2 regions of the Clostridium sp. LXY-7 genome follow, and region 2 is predicted to be linked to the other one. Evidence: a T-box and tRNA genes for the amino acid it is inferred to sense, from the RefSeq annotation. Region 2 holds a T-box; the other holds one or more tRNA genes.
What was found. The T-box of region 2 lies ahead of tyrS (tyrosine--tRNA ligase). A T-box ahead of a tRNA ligase gene usually reads a tRNA of that ligase, here a tRNA-Tyr.

Region 1: it has a tRNA-Tyr gene. The T-box ahead of tyrS (tyrosine--tRNA ligase) is inferred to sense a tRNA for this amino acid. The anticodon was not compared.

What each region holds. Positions count from the first base shown of each region.
Region 1 is NZ_JBLLJL010000004.1:165,281-173,864, reverse strand. It holds gene ACI48Q_RS14035 (hypothetical protein) at 1-572, opposite strand, end outside; gene recD2 (SF1B family DNA helicase RecD2) at 587-2,791, opposite strand; gene metK (methionine adenosyltransferase) at 3,005-4,180, opposite strand; SAM riboswitch class I at 4,365-4,465, opposite strand; tRNA gene ACI48Q_RS14020 (tRNA-Tyr) at 4,566-4,650, opposite strand; tRNA gene ACI48Q_RS14015 (tRNA-Thr) at 4,657-4,731, opposite strand; tRNA gene ACI48Q_RS14010 (tRNA-Val) at 4,757-4,832, opposite strand; tRNA gene ACI48Q_RS14005 (tRNA-Tyr) at 4,839-4,923, opposite strand; tRNA gene ACI48Q_RS14000 (tRNA-Thr) at 4,930-5,004, opposite strand; tRNA gene ACI48Q_RS13995 (tRNA-Val) at 5,030-5,105, opposite strand; tRNA gene ACI48Q_RS13990 (tRNA-Tyr) at 5,112-5,196, opposite strand; tRNA gene ACI48Q_RS13985 (tRNA-Thr) at 5,203-5,277, opposite strand; gene ACI48Q_RS13980 (hypothetical protein) at 5,422-6,000, opposite strand; gene yyaC (spore protease YyaC) at 6,150-6,680, shown strand; gene mreB (rod shape-determining protein MreB) at 6,858-7,892, opposite strand; gene spoIIID (sporulation transcriptional regulator SpoIIID) at 7,985-8,239, opposite strand; gene ACI48Q_RS13960 (peptidoglycan DD-metalloendopeptidase family protein) at 8,370-8,584, opposite strand, start outside.
Region 2 is NZ_JBLLJL010000005.1:122,716-129,792, reverse strand. It holds gene trpS (tryptophan--tRNA ligase) at 1-996, shown strand, start outside; gene ACI48Q_RS17005 (peptide chain release factor 3) at 1,333-2,928, shown strand; gene ACI48Q_RS17000 (hypothetical protein) at 2,958-3,128, opposite strand; gene ACI48Q_RS16995 (zinc-ribbon domain-containing protein) at 3,446-3,610, opposite strand; gene ACI48Q_RS16990 (hypothetical protein) at 3,915-4,325, shown strand; T-box leader at 4,395-4,607, shown strand; gene tyrS (tyrosine--tRNA ligase) at 4,751-5,971, shown strand; gene ACI48Q_RS16980 (hypothetical protein) at 6,079-7,077, shown strand, end outside.

The DNA of each region.
Region 1 (8,584 bases), on a different contig from region 2:
TATTCATATACCACCATGGGTATATCTTCTTCTATTTTTAATCTTGTTGTTATAATTCTTGGTTCTATCAAGGGTGTTTTTATATATTTATCGTGAGTGCAATAAAGTATAGATTCATTATCAAAAATAGGTTCTATAGAATAAGCTATCATTAGCCCATAACTACTCACCAAATTTCCCATAATTTTACCTATACTCTCCTTCGAAACTAGTGGGTAAGAATTAATATCATCATATATTACTAAATTAAACTTATCAGTTAAATATAATGCTTCACTAGGAGTACATACATTAACTTTATTACTTTGACTAGCTGTTAGTTTAGTGCTTAATATATTAATCTTGAATTTATTTAAAATGTCAATACTATTAGAAACCTCTGTAGTTATATATAAGACTTTTTTACTCTCCTTTAATGCAATGCTTATTATATCATTGAATACTTTTCGCTTGTTACCTAAAAAAGAGATAATATTTACCTTCTCTTTTTTCTCTTTATAGAATTGTAGTAACTTATCCTCTACTAAGCCTTTTTCAACTTTATCCTTTTTTTTGAATCTACCAAATAGCATAAGCTCTCTCCTAATTACATATGAATTATTTCTTTTATTCTCCACTTAAGTCCTGAATATCTCTCAAAACTTCTATTATTATCTTTCATAAAATCTACCGCTCTAATACTTCCAACTAATACTACAAGTTTTTTAGCTCGTGTGATTCCAGTATAAAGTAAATTCCTATTCATTAAAAGTGGAGGACCCATAAACATAGGTATAATTACTACTGGAAATTCACTTCCTTGACTTTTATGTATTGTTATTGCATATGCCAAGCTTAACTCTTCTAATTCACTTTCCTCATACTCAACTACTTTGTCATCATCAAAAACTATTACTACCTTGCCTTCATCATCAATATCTATTATGTAACCTACATCACCATTAAATACTCCACTACCATCTTCTTCAGTATTTCTTTTCTTCCACTTTAAATTATAGTTATTTTTAGTTTGCATTACTTTATCCCCAACTCTAAAAATAACTTCCCCTAAAATCTTTTCATTTTTACTACCATGCTTTGGATTAAGTATATCTTGTAGTTCACTATTTAAATTATCTACACCTACGCTAGATTTTCTCATTGGTGATAATATTTGAATATCTTTAACATTATTCCATTCCTTATTAAATTTCGGTAGTCTTGTTTTAACTAAAGATTTAATTTGCTCTAAAATTTTGTCTTGATCTAGTGCATCAATAAAATAGAAGTCTCCACTCTTTCTATTTAGTATTGGCATTTTTCCTTCATTAATAAGATGGGCATTGACTACTATCATACTTTCCTGCCCTTGTCTAAAAATCTCATTTAATCTAACCACCTTAACAGCTTCACTTTCTATGAGATCTTTAAGTACATTTCCTGGTCCCACAGATGGAAGCTGATCTACATCTCCAACTATAATAATCCTTGTGGTGAAGCTTACTGCTTTAAGCAGTGCATTCATTAAAGTAATATCTATCATAGATGCCTCATCTATGATTAATACATCTGCTTCTACTGGACTACTTTCAAATTCTAAATCTTCCTCTTCACTCTCTGAGTAAGAGCCAATCTCTAAAAGTCTGTGTATAGTTTTTGCTTCCATACCTGTAGCTTCACTCATTCTTTTAGCGGCTCGTCCTGTTGGCGCAGCCATAGCAACCTTCATACCTAAACCTTCAAATATATGAACTATACAATTTATAATTGTAGTTTTACCAGTACCAGGTCCCCCTGTTATTATTTCTATACCATTATTTATAGCTCCCTCTACAGCTTCCCTTTGTTTTGAAGCTAATTTAATACTATTCTCATCTTCGAACTCTAGTATTTCCTTGCTTAACTTAACCTCTAGCTTTTCATAGGTAGTAGTAGCAAGTTCAGCTATCTTTTTAGTTACACTCATCTCCATATACAGATAATACATATTATATACAGCTGTTATATCGTCTACCTCTTCAATTTTTATTTTTCCCTCTATGGTTAAATCATATATATTCTCTTTAATCTTATCTATAGTTACTCCTAATACATTTATTGCCTTCTCTTCTAAAATATCCATAGGCATAAATGTACTTCCCATAGCACAATACTCATTAATTATATAGGATATTCCACTCTTTATTCTAAATGGAGAATCACTCTCTATTCCTATACTCCTAGCTATCATGTCCGCTGTTTTAAATCCTATTCCTGAAATATACTCTACTAATATATAGGGATTATCTTTGACAATATCTATAGATGTCCATCCAAATTTCTTATAAATTTTCATGGCTTTATTTACAGATATCCCATACTTTTGAAAAAATATAATTATTTCTCTTGTAGCTCTTTGACTAGCATAAGACTCTATTATTGTATCGATTTTCTTTTTTCCTATTCCCTTTATTTCATTTAGTCTTTTTATATCATTATCTAAAACCTCTAAGGTTTTAGTTCCAAAAAACTCCACTATTTTTTTTGCCGTTATTGGTCCAATACCAGTTATAATACCACTGGCCAAATATTTTTCTATGCCCGATAATGTAGTTGGAACTATTTCTTCTATATTATCTACTCTAAATTGTTTTCCGAATTTAGGATGATTAACCCACTCTCCTGTTACCTTATATTTATTTCCTTCAACAATATAAGCCATAGTACCAACCATGGTGATATTTTCTCTTCCGTGAATAGCTCTAATTATGGCATATCCATTTTCTTCATTTTTAAAAACTATATTATCCGCCACAACTTCCATAACTATCATACTTTATCTCTCCTAAATATTTTCTTCTATTAATTATAGCATCTGAAGCATATTTATAGCTGTACTTTTTTATATTTATATTATTTACTATTCTCAGTCCTATTAAATCAAAATTTTTTATAAATACGATTTTGTTTTATATAGTTCATTATCAACACTATATTAAGACAAAGTTATAAAAAAAGAGCGAACCATAAAGTTCACTCTGTTTTATTATAAATATTTTTTAATATCATCAACTTTATTTAATCTTTCCCACGGTAAATCTAAATCATTTCTACCAAAATGTCCATAAGCAGCTGTTTGTTTATATATTGGTCTTCTTAAATCTAATTGTCTTATTATAGCTGCTGGTCTTAAGTCAAATACCTTTTCTATTAATTCAACAATTTTATCATCATTAATTTTTCCTGTTCCAAAGGTATCAACTGCTATAGATACAGGTTTAGCTACTCCTATAGCATACGCTAATGCTATTTCTATTTTATCAGCAACTCCTGCAGCAACTAAATTCTTAGCTACCCATCTTGAAGCATAAGCCGCAGATCTGTCAACCTTAGTTGGATCTTTTCCTGAGAATGCTCCACCACCATGTCTACCATATCCACCGTAAGTATCTACTATAATTTTTCTTCCTGTTAATCCTGAATCTCCTTGTGGACCGCCAATAACAAATCTTCCTGTTGGATTTATATAATACTTAGTATTATCATCCAATAGTTCAGCTGGAACAATATTAGCTATTACATATTGCTTTAAATCCTTCTCAATTTGTTCACGCTCTATTTCTGGATCATGTTGAGTTGAAATAACTATTGCATCTACTCTTACTGGTTTGTTATCCTCGTATTCAACTGTTACCTGAGTTTTTCCATCAGGTCTTAAATAATTTAAAGTACCATCTTTTCTAACTTCTGACAATCTTCTTGCTAATCTATGAGCCATAGCAATTGGAAGTGGCATAAATTCTTCTGTCTCATTTGATGCAAAACCAAACATCATACCTTGATCTCCAGCACCAATAGCATCTTCTTTATTAATTTCACCCTTTTTGCTTTCTAAAGCCTCATCAACCCCCATTGCAATATCCCCTGATTGTTCACCTATAGAGGTTAACACTGAACAAGTATTGCAATCAAATCCATATTTAGCTCTAGTATAACCTATTTCTTTAATGGTCTCTCTAACAACTTTTTGTACATCTACATAACATTTAGTGCTGATTTCTCCCATAACTAAAACCATTCCTGTTGTTGTCGCTGTTTCACAAGCAACTCTAGCCATTGGGTCCTTTTCTAAAATAGCATCTAAAATAGCATCTGATATTTGGTCACACATTTTATCTGGATGTCCTTCTGTAACTGATTCTGAAGTAAATAATCTTCTCATTTCTTTATCTCCTCTCTGATTTTTTTATCTGGAGTTCTCACATATTAAATTCCAATAGGCAAATAAAAACTTATAATATAAGTTAAGACTCCAATAATAAAAATTTAATTTAATAATACATACAAACAAAATAAAACCTCTTCTTAAGATTAAGAAGAGGTTAGCTATCACAATACACTACTCTCTCTTATCTCGCAGTATGTCTGCTGGAATTGGCACCATGGTGATAATTCACCGGTTGCCGGGTTTCACAGGGCCGTATCCCTCCACCTCTCTTGATAAGAGTTATTAATTATTTTTACAACATCATAATATCATAATATGAAAAGCATGTCAATTTGATTATTCTCAAAATAAAAAATATCACAAAAGTGATATTTTTTTATGGTGGAGGAGGACGGATTCGAACCATCGAAACGAAACGTAACAGATTTACAGTCTGCCCCCTTTGGCCACTCGGGAACTCCTCCAAGTTTTGGAGCTGGCAATAGGAATCGAACCTACAACCTGCTGATTACAAGTCAGCTGCTCTACCGTTGAGCCATGCCAGCATATATTATTTAATTATTAGTTTAATGGTGGTCACAACAGGGATCGAACCTGTGACCCTCTGCTTGTAAGGCAGATGCTCTCCCAGCTGAGCTATGCGACCATATTGTGGTGGAGGAGGACGGATTCGAACCATCGAAACGAAACGTAACAGATTTACAGTCTGCCCCCTTTGGCCACTCGGGAACTCCTCCACATTTTGGAGCTGGCAATAGGAATCGAACCTACAACCTGCTGATTACAAGTCAGCTGCTCTACCGTTGAGCCATGCCAGCATATATTATTTAATTATTAGTTTAATGGTGGTCACAACAGGGATCGAACCTGTGACCCTCTGCTTGTAAGGCAGATGCTCTCCCAGCTGAGCTATGCGACCATAATATGGTGGAGGAGGACGGATTCGAACCATCGAAACGAAACGTAACAGATTTACAGTCTGCCCCCTTTGGCCACTCGGGAACTCCTCCACATTTTGGAGCTGGCAATAGGAATCGAACCTACAACCTGCTGATTACAAGTCAGCTGCTCTACCGTTGAGCCATGCCAGCAAATCCCGATTTATAAACTTGACAAGTTATAGTATACAATTTTAGTTTTACTTTTTCAAATTCAAATTTACCCATTTGGGATGATTATTTTACTCTCCTTCTATTTTTCTAATGAATACTTCTATTTACATTGCACTCTTGTTCTTATCTAAGGCTACTAAAATCTATATATCTAGAGAATACTTTCAAAACATATTCAACATCTTTAGGTTTAAGTTTTTCTTTTACAATTTCTATTATTTTTTCCACTCCTATTTTTTCATTCTTATACTCTATATACTCGCTTATTTTTTCAATATCTCTATTTGATAAGTCTTCTGAAATTATCATTAATTTCGCTTTTTCAATCATACTAAGATCTTTCTCTATATCTTCTACAGAGGTCTTTATTATTTTATAATCGGTTTCTGGTATATATGAATTGTAATTATCGTTCATATACTTATCATTATATTCAAATTGCTCTTCCATTCTTAACATCTGATTTTCTTTAAACTTCATATATTTTTTAAAATTTGTATCATCATTTACTTCACTAGCTGTATTTTCTTCTTCATAATTCTCTTCTTTATAATTCTTTTCTTTATAAATTTCTTGTTCTAATTCTTTAGCAATCATACTATTTTCATTATACACATGATAACTTTTGTTTAAGCTAATTAGAACTCCTGATATAAAAATAGTATATGCAATTATAACTCCACTATAAAAAACTCTTTTCATGATTTTGAGTCACCTCACACTTAAAATTTTGCACATCTTAATTATGTCTTAATGATTTGATTTTATACATATTATGTTTCAGAACAAAATATATATTTCGTTAATATTTATTAATCTTTAATCATATAAATTCATAGGGAGGTGTTTATGTGAGTAAAATTAAGATCCATTACAAAGACCCTTTGGGTTATTATAGTTTATCAACATTTTTAAAAAATCAATTAGATGAAAATACTATTGTTGTTTGTATTGGAACTGATAGATGTATAGGTGATTGCCTCGGGCCTCTTGTAGGTACACTACTTAAAGAAAAGTTTTTCCCATTACCAGTGTATGGCACTATCAATGATCCTATCCATGCATTAAATCTAGAGAACAAACTATCAACCATAAAACTAAAGCATCCTTCATCAAAAATAATTGGTATTGATGCTTGCTTAGGACCATTTTTAAATATAGGAGAAATTCAGATTAGAGACTACCCAATAAGTCCTGGTAAAGGTGTAGGTAAAAGCCTATGCCCTGTAGGAGATATTTCTATAATAGGTATAGTTGATTCTAGTGAAGATGAAGAACCCTTCACTAGTAGAAATATTAGATTAAATCTTATTATTGAAATCTCGAGAGTTATAACTAATAGTTTAATTCATGCGTATCACCTCTATACTTGTAAACTTTGATCTCTATTTTGAATAAGCACTGTTTTAGATTTATAATTTTATATTCTAAATTCTAAAATATATTTATAAAGTAATTTCTTAACTTTAAATGAAGATTTTCAATTCTAATAATAAAATAAATAACAAAAGGAATGTATTTACTTAAAACACATTCCTTTTGCTATTTATTGGACAATATTAATCTATCACTGACCACCCTTGAGTACTTTGAGTGGTATCTAACTTATCAATAAAGTCTAACATTTTACCAGTTCCAATAGCTACACAAGAAACAGATTCTTCTGCTACATAAACAGGTACCTTGGTAACTTCCTCAATTAGCTTGTCTAGCCCATCTAATAATGCTCCTCCACCAGTCATAATTATTCCTTTATCTGCTATATCGGCAGCTAACTCTGGTGGTGTTTTTTCTAGAACTGAGTGAGTGCATTCAGCAATAGAATATATAGTTTCTTTTAATGCCTCTCTCATTTCATTAGAGTTTACTGTTATATTTTTGGGAAGACCTGTTATTAAATCTCTTCCTCTTATTTCCGTACTAATTTCTTCTTCCTTTGGATATGCAGACCCTATGCTTATTTTTAGTTCTTCTGCAGTTCTTTCTCCAATCATTAACTTGTGTTTTTTTCTTATATAACGAATTATAGCTTCATCGAACTTGTCTCCTGCAACTTTAATAGATTCTCTAACAACCATACCACCTAAAGATATAACTGCTATATCCGTAGTTCCTCCACCAATATCTATTACCATATTTCCACTAGCTTTTGTAATATCTAATCCTGCTCCTATAGCTGCTGCCAAAGGTTCTTCCACTAAAAGCACCTTTTTAGCTCCAGCATTTCTAGCAGCATCTTCCACAGCTCTTCTCTCAACTTCGGTTGCTTCACAAGGAACGCATACTACAACCCTTGGTGTAGAAATTTTTCTCTTTCCACAAGCCTTTTTAATAAAATGCTCTAGCATCTTTTCTGTAACATCATAGTCCGAAATAACCCCGTCTCTTAATGGACGTATAGCTACTATATTTCCTGGAGTTCTTCCTATCATTTTTCTAGCTTCTTCACCTACTGCTAATACTTTATTTAAGTTTTTATCAATAGCTACCACTGAAGGCTCTTTAAGTATGACCCCTTTACCTTTCATGTACACTAACACTGTAGCAGTTCCTAAATCAATCCCCATATCTGTTCCCATTCCGAAAAAAAACATCTAAAACTCACTCCCGCTTCTTGATCTATTTTGAAGTATAAATATACTAATATCTACAATTTCTCCTAAATATTATTATATTACTATTTATTCTAACCTTCAATTACTTTATACTTCATTTTAGTAGCTTTTCCACCTCTAATGTGTCTTTCAGCTTTATTTAAATTTAAGATGCTTTTTGCTTCTTCTGCTATTTGGGGGTTAATTTTAGGTAATCTTTCTGTCATATCTTTATGTATAGTGCTTTTACTTACTCCAAAAACTGATGCTGTTTTCCTAATTGTAGCCTCTGATTCAATAATATATTTTGCAACTTCTAGTACTCTATCTTCAATATAGTCCTTCAAAGTGTTACCTCCTTAATGCTTCTATAAATAATAATATGCTAAATTGCGAACTTAAATTACTTATTATTAGTTTCTTATTAGCCATTTCCTCTTTAAAAGAAAATGACTAATAAGACTAAATCTATAAGAACTATTTCTTATAGGTTACATATTTTGCAGGGTCTACTTCATTCCCATCTTTTAAAACTTGGAAATGAAGATGAGTTCCGTATTCCTCATAAGCAAAATTTGTAGTATTTCCAACTTTACCTATTTCTTGTGAAGCCGTAACCTTATCACCCTTTTTTACTGAAATATTTTCTTCCAGATTTCCATATACAGTTATTAACCCATTTTGATGGTCAA
Region 2 (7,077 bases):
AGAAAAGTAATTTTTAGTGGAATAAAACCTTCAGGAGATTTAACTTTAGGAAATTATTTAGGAGCTATAAAGAATTGGGTAAAACTTCAAGAGGATTATGAATGTTATTTTTGTGTAGTGGATCTTCATGCTATAACTGTAAAGCAAGTTCCAGCACAATTAAGAAAGAGAACATTGGATATATTAGCTATTTATATAGCATCAGGAATTGATGTAGAAAAGAATACACTATTTATACAATCTCATGTACCAGCACATTCAGAAGGAGCATGGCTTTTAAATTGCTCTACCTATATGGGGGAGTTAAGCAGAATGACTCAATATAAGGATAAGTCTAAGAGTAGTGGAGAAAGTATACCAGCGGGACTATTTAATTATCCAGTATTGATGGCAGCAGATATCCTATTATATGGAGCAGATTTAGTTCCAGTAGGTAAGGATCAAATGCAACATCTAGAATTATCTAGAGATATTGGAGAAAGATTCAATAAGTTATACAGTCCTACATTTACCATACCAGAGGGATATGTTCCTAAAGCAGCAGCAAAGATAATGGACCTTCAAAATCCATCAAAAAAGATGTCAAAATCAGACTCTGATAGTGAAAATGCTAATGGATATATTTTAATAATGGATCCACCAGAAGTTATAAGAAAAAAAATATCTAGAACTGTTACAGATAGCATAGGTATCGTTAAATACAATGATGAACAGCTAGGAATTAAAAATTTAATCAATATTTTAAGTGCTATTAGGGGAATTTCGCCACAGGATATAGAAAAGAACTATGAAGGTATAGGATATGCTAAATTTAAAGAAGATGTGGCAGAAGCAATAGTAGAAGAGTTGGCGCCTATTCAAGAAAAAGTTAAGGCCTTATTAGAAGATAAAAACTATTTAGAAGGAATATATAAAAAAGGTGCTGACAAAGCTAATTATGTAGCAAATAAAACATTAAGAAAAATGCAGAGAAAAATTGGGCTTATTCAATTATAATATAATGCTTAAAATAAAAAACCTATGAGAAAGGAAATTTTCTCATAGGTTTTTTAAAGATAAAGGTAGCATAGTCTATTATTGTATATTCAAATGAAGATAATTTCTCTTCAAGCTAAAATATCTATTTTAGATATCATCTTTATAGTTTCCATAGTAATTTCTAGACAATAATACATTATAACAATATATACGAATTTTTTCAACAATAAACAGGATAAAAATCAATTTTTCTATTTGTTTTAGTATTATCTATATGTTATTATATAAATTGTGCTTAACATAGAAATACTATAATTACAATAGTAATTTATATAATAACAAGGAGTGAATATGGTGGTTGATTACATAAAAGAGATTGAAAAGAGAAGAACCTTTGCAATAATTTCTCACCCAGATGCAGGTAAAACCACACTTACAGAGAAATTGCTTTTATACGGAGGAGCTATTAGGTTAGCAGGTTCGGTTAAGGCAAGAAAAGCGTCAAAGCATGCCGTTTCAGACTGGATGGAAATAGAAAAGAAGAGAGGGATATCTGTAACCTCTTCAGTAATGCAGTTTAATTATGAAGGATATTGCATAAATATATTGGATACCCCAGGACACCAAGACTTTAGTGAAGATACCTATAGGACATTAATGGCAGCAGATAGTGCTGTAATGGTTATTGATGGAGCAAAAGGGGTAGAGGATCAGACTAGAAAGCTATTTCATGTATGTAGCTTAAGGGAAATTCCTATATTTACCTTTGTAAATAAAATGGATAGAGAGACAAGAGATCCTTTTGAATTAATGGAGGAACTTGAGAATGAACTAGGTATCAAATCCTATCCAATGAATTGGCCAATAGGAATTGGAATGCATTTTAAGGGTGTATACGATAGAAAAGCTAGAGAGATTCATATATTCAAGGCTGGAGATCATGGTCAAACAGAGATATCAGATACTATTATTTCCATAGATGATGAGGCCACAGTTAGAGAAGCTATAACTGATAGTCTATATGAGAAATTATTAGAGGACATAGAGTTGTTAGATATTGCAGGAGATGATTTTGATTCAGAGAAGGTAAGAAAAGGAGAATTGACACCTGCATTTTTTGGAAGTGCTTTAACTAATTTTGGAGTAGAGCCATTTTTAGAACACTTTTTAAAACTTACAACTGCACCATTGGGAAGAAAATATGATGATGGAATTATAGATGTCTTTGAGGATAACTTTTCAGCTTTTGTATTTAAAATACAAGCGAATATGAACAAAGCTCATAGAGATAGGATTGCATTTATGAGAATTTGCTCAGGAAAGTTTGAGAAAGGAATGGAAGTTTTTCATTATCAAGGTGGAAATAAGCTTAGACTTGCTCAACCTCAACAGTTTTTAGCTCAAGATAGAGAAATAGTAGAAGAAGCCTATGCAGGAGATATAATAGGGGTATTTGACCCAGGTATATTTAGTATAGGGGATACAATATGCTCTCCAAGTAAAAAATTTAAATTTGAGGGAATACCGACCTTTGCACCAGAGCATTTTGCAAGAGTTAGAACTGTAGATACTATGAAAAGAAAACAATTCATAAAGGGTATTACTCAGATAGCTCAAGAGGGCGCAATTCAAGTGTTTAAAGAACTTCATATAGGTACTGAGCAAATTATTGTTGGTGTTGTTGGAGTACTTCAATTTGAGGTTTTAGAGTTTAGACTTAAAAATGAGTACAATGTCGACATTAAGATGGATATGTTATCATTTAGAAATATAAGATGGATTGAAAAATATGATGGTAAAGTTGAGGAGTTAAGCTTAACCAGTGATACCAAAATAGTAAAAGATTTAAAAGATAGAGATCTTCTGATCTTCCAAAGTGATTGGGGAATCAGTTGGGCACTGGAACACAACAAGAGTTTAGTGCTTTCAAATATAGGTAAAGATAATTAACAAAAAACAAGCTAAAATTTAGCTTGTTTTTAATAGTTATATTTACTTTTTCTTCTATTTTTTTCTTTTAAGTAATCTATAATTAATAGTATTACTGAAATAGATATAATTAGGTTTATTAGATTTCCGCCTATTAAATAAAATAAATATATAAGTGAAAGCAACATTATAAATCCTCTAAACCATGTGATGTAATTCATAATATACCTTCCTTTGTTTGAACCAGTATTTTTTACGTGTCTAAATATATATTTTTCAATAATGAAATTACATAATACAAATAGGTTTTACTTGAATAGAGACTTAGTAAATCAAGGTTTTGAAACGGTTGAGCAGTAATAATATGAAGTTCTAATTAATTTAATTTTATATTTAAGCCTATTTGTATAATGCATAAATTTAATTGAAACTTATATATATTAAAGCAATAAAGTTATTATGTTCAAATATAAAAATATTATTCTAATATGAGAAATAAAAAAAGAGTAGATTTAAAATCTACTCATGAATTTTAATGCTATTTTGTTGGGAAACTGTTTCTATTATTTTTTCTAGCTTTCCTACATTCTGGGCATCTTACTGGGTCATTTTCAAAGCCTTTTTCTTTATAGAAAGCTTGCTCTCCCTCAGTAAATACAAATTCTTTTCCACAGTCTTTGCAAGTAATGTTTTTATCAGCCATTACGATAACCTCCTTTAATCTAGGGACTAATTAAACTAAGAAACTATCATACAAAAAACTCCTTGATTAAAGGGGTCGATAAGTTGCCTGGTTAATTAATCTTAAAATAATCTTAATTACATTATACCATATTTACATTATAATACAATACATATTGGCTGAAATATATTGTATTATAATGTAAAATAAAAACTTTGAAGCCAACAAAAAAATCATGGAATTTGAGTTGTAAAAATATTCAGAATATTATATACTATTTATAATAATATATCATTATATTAAATATAGTTTGGGGGCGTTTAGAATGATTCATGTATTTTGTAAACAAAAAGGCTCTGGGAAAACAAAGGCACTGATTGACCTAGCAAATTCTAAGGTCAAGGATTCTAAAGGCAGTTTGGTGTATATAAATGATAATAATAGAGTATTATTAGAAATACACAAAAACATAAGATTTATTTGTGCACAAGACTTCAATATTTATAATTATAAAGAGTTCTATGGGTTTCTATGCGGTATAATATCTAAAGATTATGATGTAGATAATATTTTCATTGATGGAATATTAAATGATTTATGGAGAGAGAAAGAGGCATTGGAGTTAGTCTTATCTAAAGTAGAATATTTATCAGAAAAATTTAATATAGACTTTTATATTAACATAGGTTGTGAAGAAAATAATATACCCAATTGTATAAGAAAATATATTGCTTAAAGTAATTTTATATAAATTCCACTTGATAATTTTCCGTAATAATAGTAATATGTATTTAAATCGATATAATTAAAGGTAATGATGGAAAGAAGTAATTATGGAAATCTTAAAGAGAGCTAATGGTGGTGGAAATTAGTGGAGGAACATAGTGAAATACATTCCTGAACTTTAGGCTGAACTTTAAGTAGGCTGATACGGGTTCCTGACGTTATTAAGGAAAAGTGGATATCTATATTTTAGATGTCAATTTGGGTGGTACCACGGAAAATTTTCGTCCCTAGTTTTATAACTAGGGACTTTTTATTTTGCTTTTTATTAAAGTATTATCGAAGCACATAGTTAATTTAAAAATGTATATATATTACATTGGACATTAGAACAAATTAGTCATAAGATAAAGTGTTAAGAATGAGGAGGATTTAGATATGGCAAACGTATATGATATTTTAAAAGAACGTGGATTCTTAAAACAATTAACTCATGAAGAAGAAATGAGAGAAATTTTTGAAAAAGAAAAGGTGACTTTTTATATAGGATTTGACCCAACTGCAGATAGTTTACACATAGGTCACTTTATAGCTATGATGTTTATGGCACATATGCAAAAGGCAGGGCATAGACCAATAGCACTAGTTGGTGGAGGAACTGCTATGATTGGAGATCCATCGGGCAGGACTGATATGAGACAAATGCTTTCTAAAGAGCAGATAGATCACAATATTTCTTGTATAAAGAATCAATTATCAAGACTTATAGATTTTACCGATGATAAGGCTATATTAGAAAATAATGCAGATTGGCTTTTAGATTTAAATTATGTTAATTTCATTAGAGATATAGGAGTTCATTTCTCAGTAAATAGAATGTTAACTGCTGAATGCTTTAAGCAGAGATTAGAGAAAGGATTATCCTTTTTAGAATTTAACTATATGCTAATGCAAGGGTATGATTTTCTAGTATTAAACCAAAAGCATGGATGTACTATGCAATTAGGTGGGGATGACCAGTGGTCTAATATTTTAGCTGGTATGGAACTTATAAGAAGAAAAGAAGGCAAATCGGCTTATGGAATGACCTGTAGCTTATTAACTAATAGTGAAGGAAATAAGATGGGTAAGACAGCAAATGGAGCTGTTTGGTTGGATCCAGAGAAAACTTCACCTTATGATTTCTACCAATACTGGAGAAATATTGATGATGCTGATGTAGAAAAATGTTTATGTCTACTTACTTTTGTGCCAATGGAAGAGGTAAGAAGATTATCAGCACTAGAAGGTTCTGAAATAAATCAAGCCAAAACAGTTCTTGCATATGAAGTTACAAAGTTAATCCATGGAGAAATGGAAGCTGAAAATGCGAAGAAAGCTGCAGAAGCATTATTTGCAGGTGGAGCAGATATGGAAAATGTTCCAACAGTAGAAATATCAGAAGACATGAAAAATTCCTTAATTCTAGATATATTAGTGAGTACAGCTATAGTACCATCAAAGAGTGAAGCAAGAAGACTTATACAACAAGGTGGACTTACAATAAACGATGAAAAGATAATTGATGTGAATGCAAACTTTAATGAATGCTACTTAAAAGATGGTTTTGCTCTAATTAAAAGAGGAAAAAAGAAATTCTACAAATTGATAATAGCATAGAATTTAGGAGTATGCCTTAGGTATACTCCTATTTATTAATATTTATATAGATTACATATTCATAAAAATATTAAATATACGATTAATGTAAGTAAGGAGGTGTACTTATGACAGGATTATGGAAAATAAACATGGTACAAAATTATACTACAAAACAAGAGTTTAATAAACTATCTTTTAAGAAAGATGATACTTTTTCAGCCAGAGTATTGAGACTTGATGGAGATACTAAGGATGTTATAATAAAACTATTAGATGGAAGAGTATTCCCTGCCAAAGTGGAAGGCTTTTTAAATAATCCGCTAGATAACTATTTATTTAAATTTGTAGTAGATGGTTTTGACGGAGGAAATTTAATACTAAAAATTTTATCTGAACAAAATAAAGGCACTGGAGAAAAAAATAGTGAAATTCTTGGTGATTTAATAGACGATTTAATGAAAAATTTAGATTTTACTGTAGATAAAGAAGATATAAACATCCTTAAAGGAATGCTAAAGCATAGCATACCTCTTAATGAAGAAAATTTTGTAGAGATTAAAGCTCTAAATGAATTCATTGAAAAGGCAAATTCATCTGATGACGAAGTTAATAGTTTTATTAATAAATACCTAAACTCTAAGGGCGTAGATGAGAACACTCCTAAAGGAACGTTTATAAAAGAAACATTACAAAGCTTTTTTAAAGAAGTTGGAGGTTTAGATTTAAACAAATTGCTTTTAATGAAGGAAAATGGCATAGAATTTACTGAAGATAATATAAAAGCTTTTAAGAATATAGTGGACAAGGATTTTAACTTGTTTAATAATATAGATGACGTAAAAGAATTTATTAAAAATGAAATTCAAGGCAATAATAAGACTATGACCAATACAAATTATAACGATGCAATGACAAAAAACAATATATTGAACAAGGATAATAACAATATATTGAACAAGGATAATAATCTATTTTATAAGGATAATAATATAGAATCTAATAATTCAATGCAAAACCCTGTTAAAGAAGAAGCAATTAAACAGAAAAATGAAGCAAAGATATCTCAACTAGCTATTGAAGTAGAAGAGAAATTAGAAGGATTTATTAAAGAAGATAAAGCTATT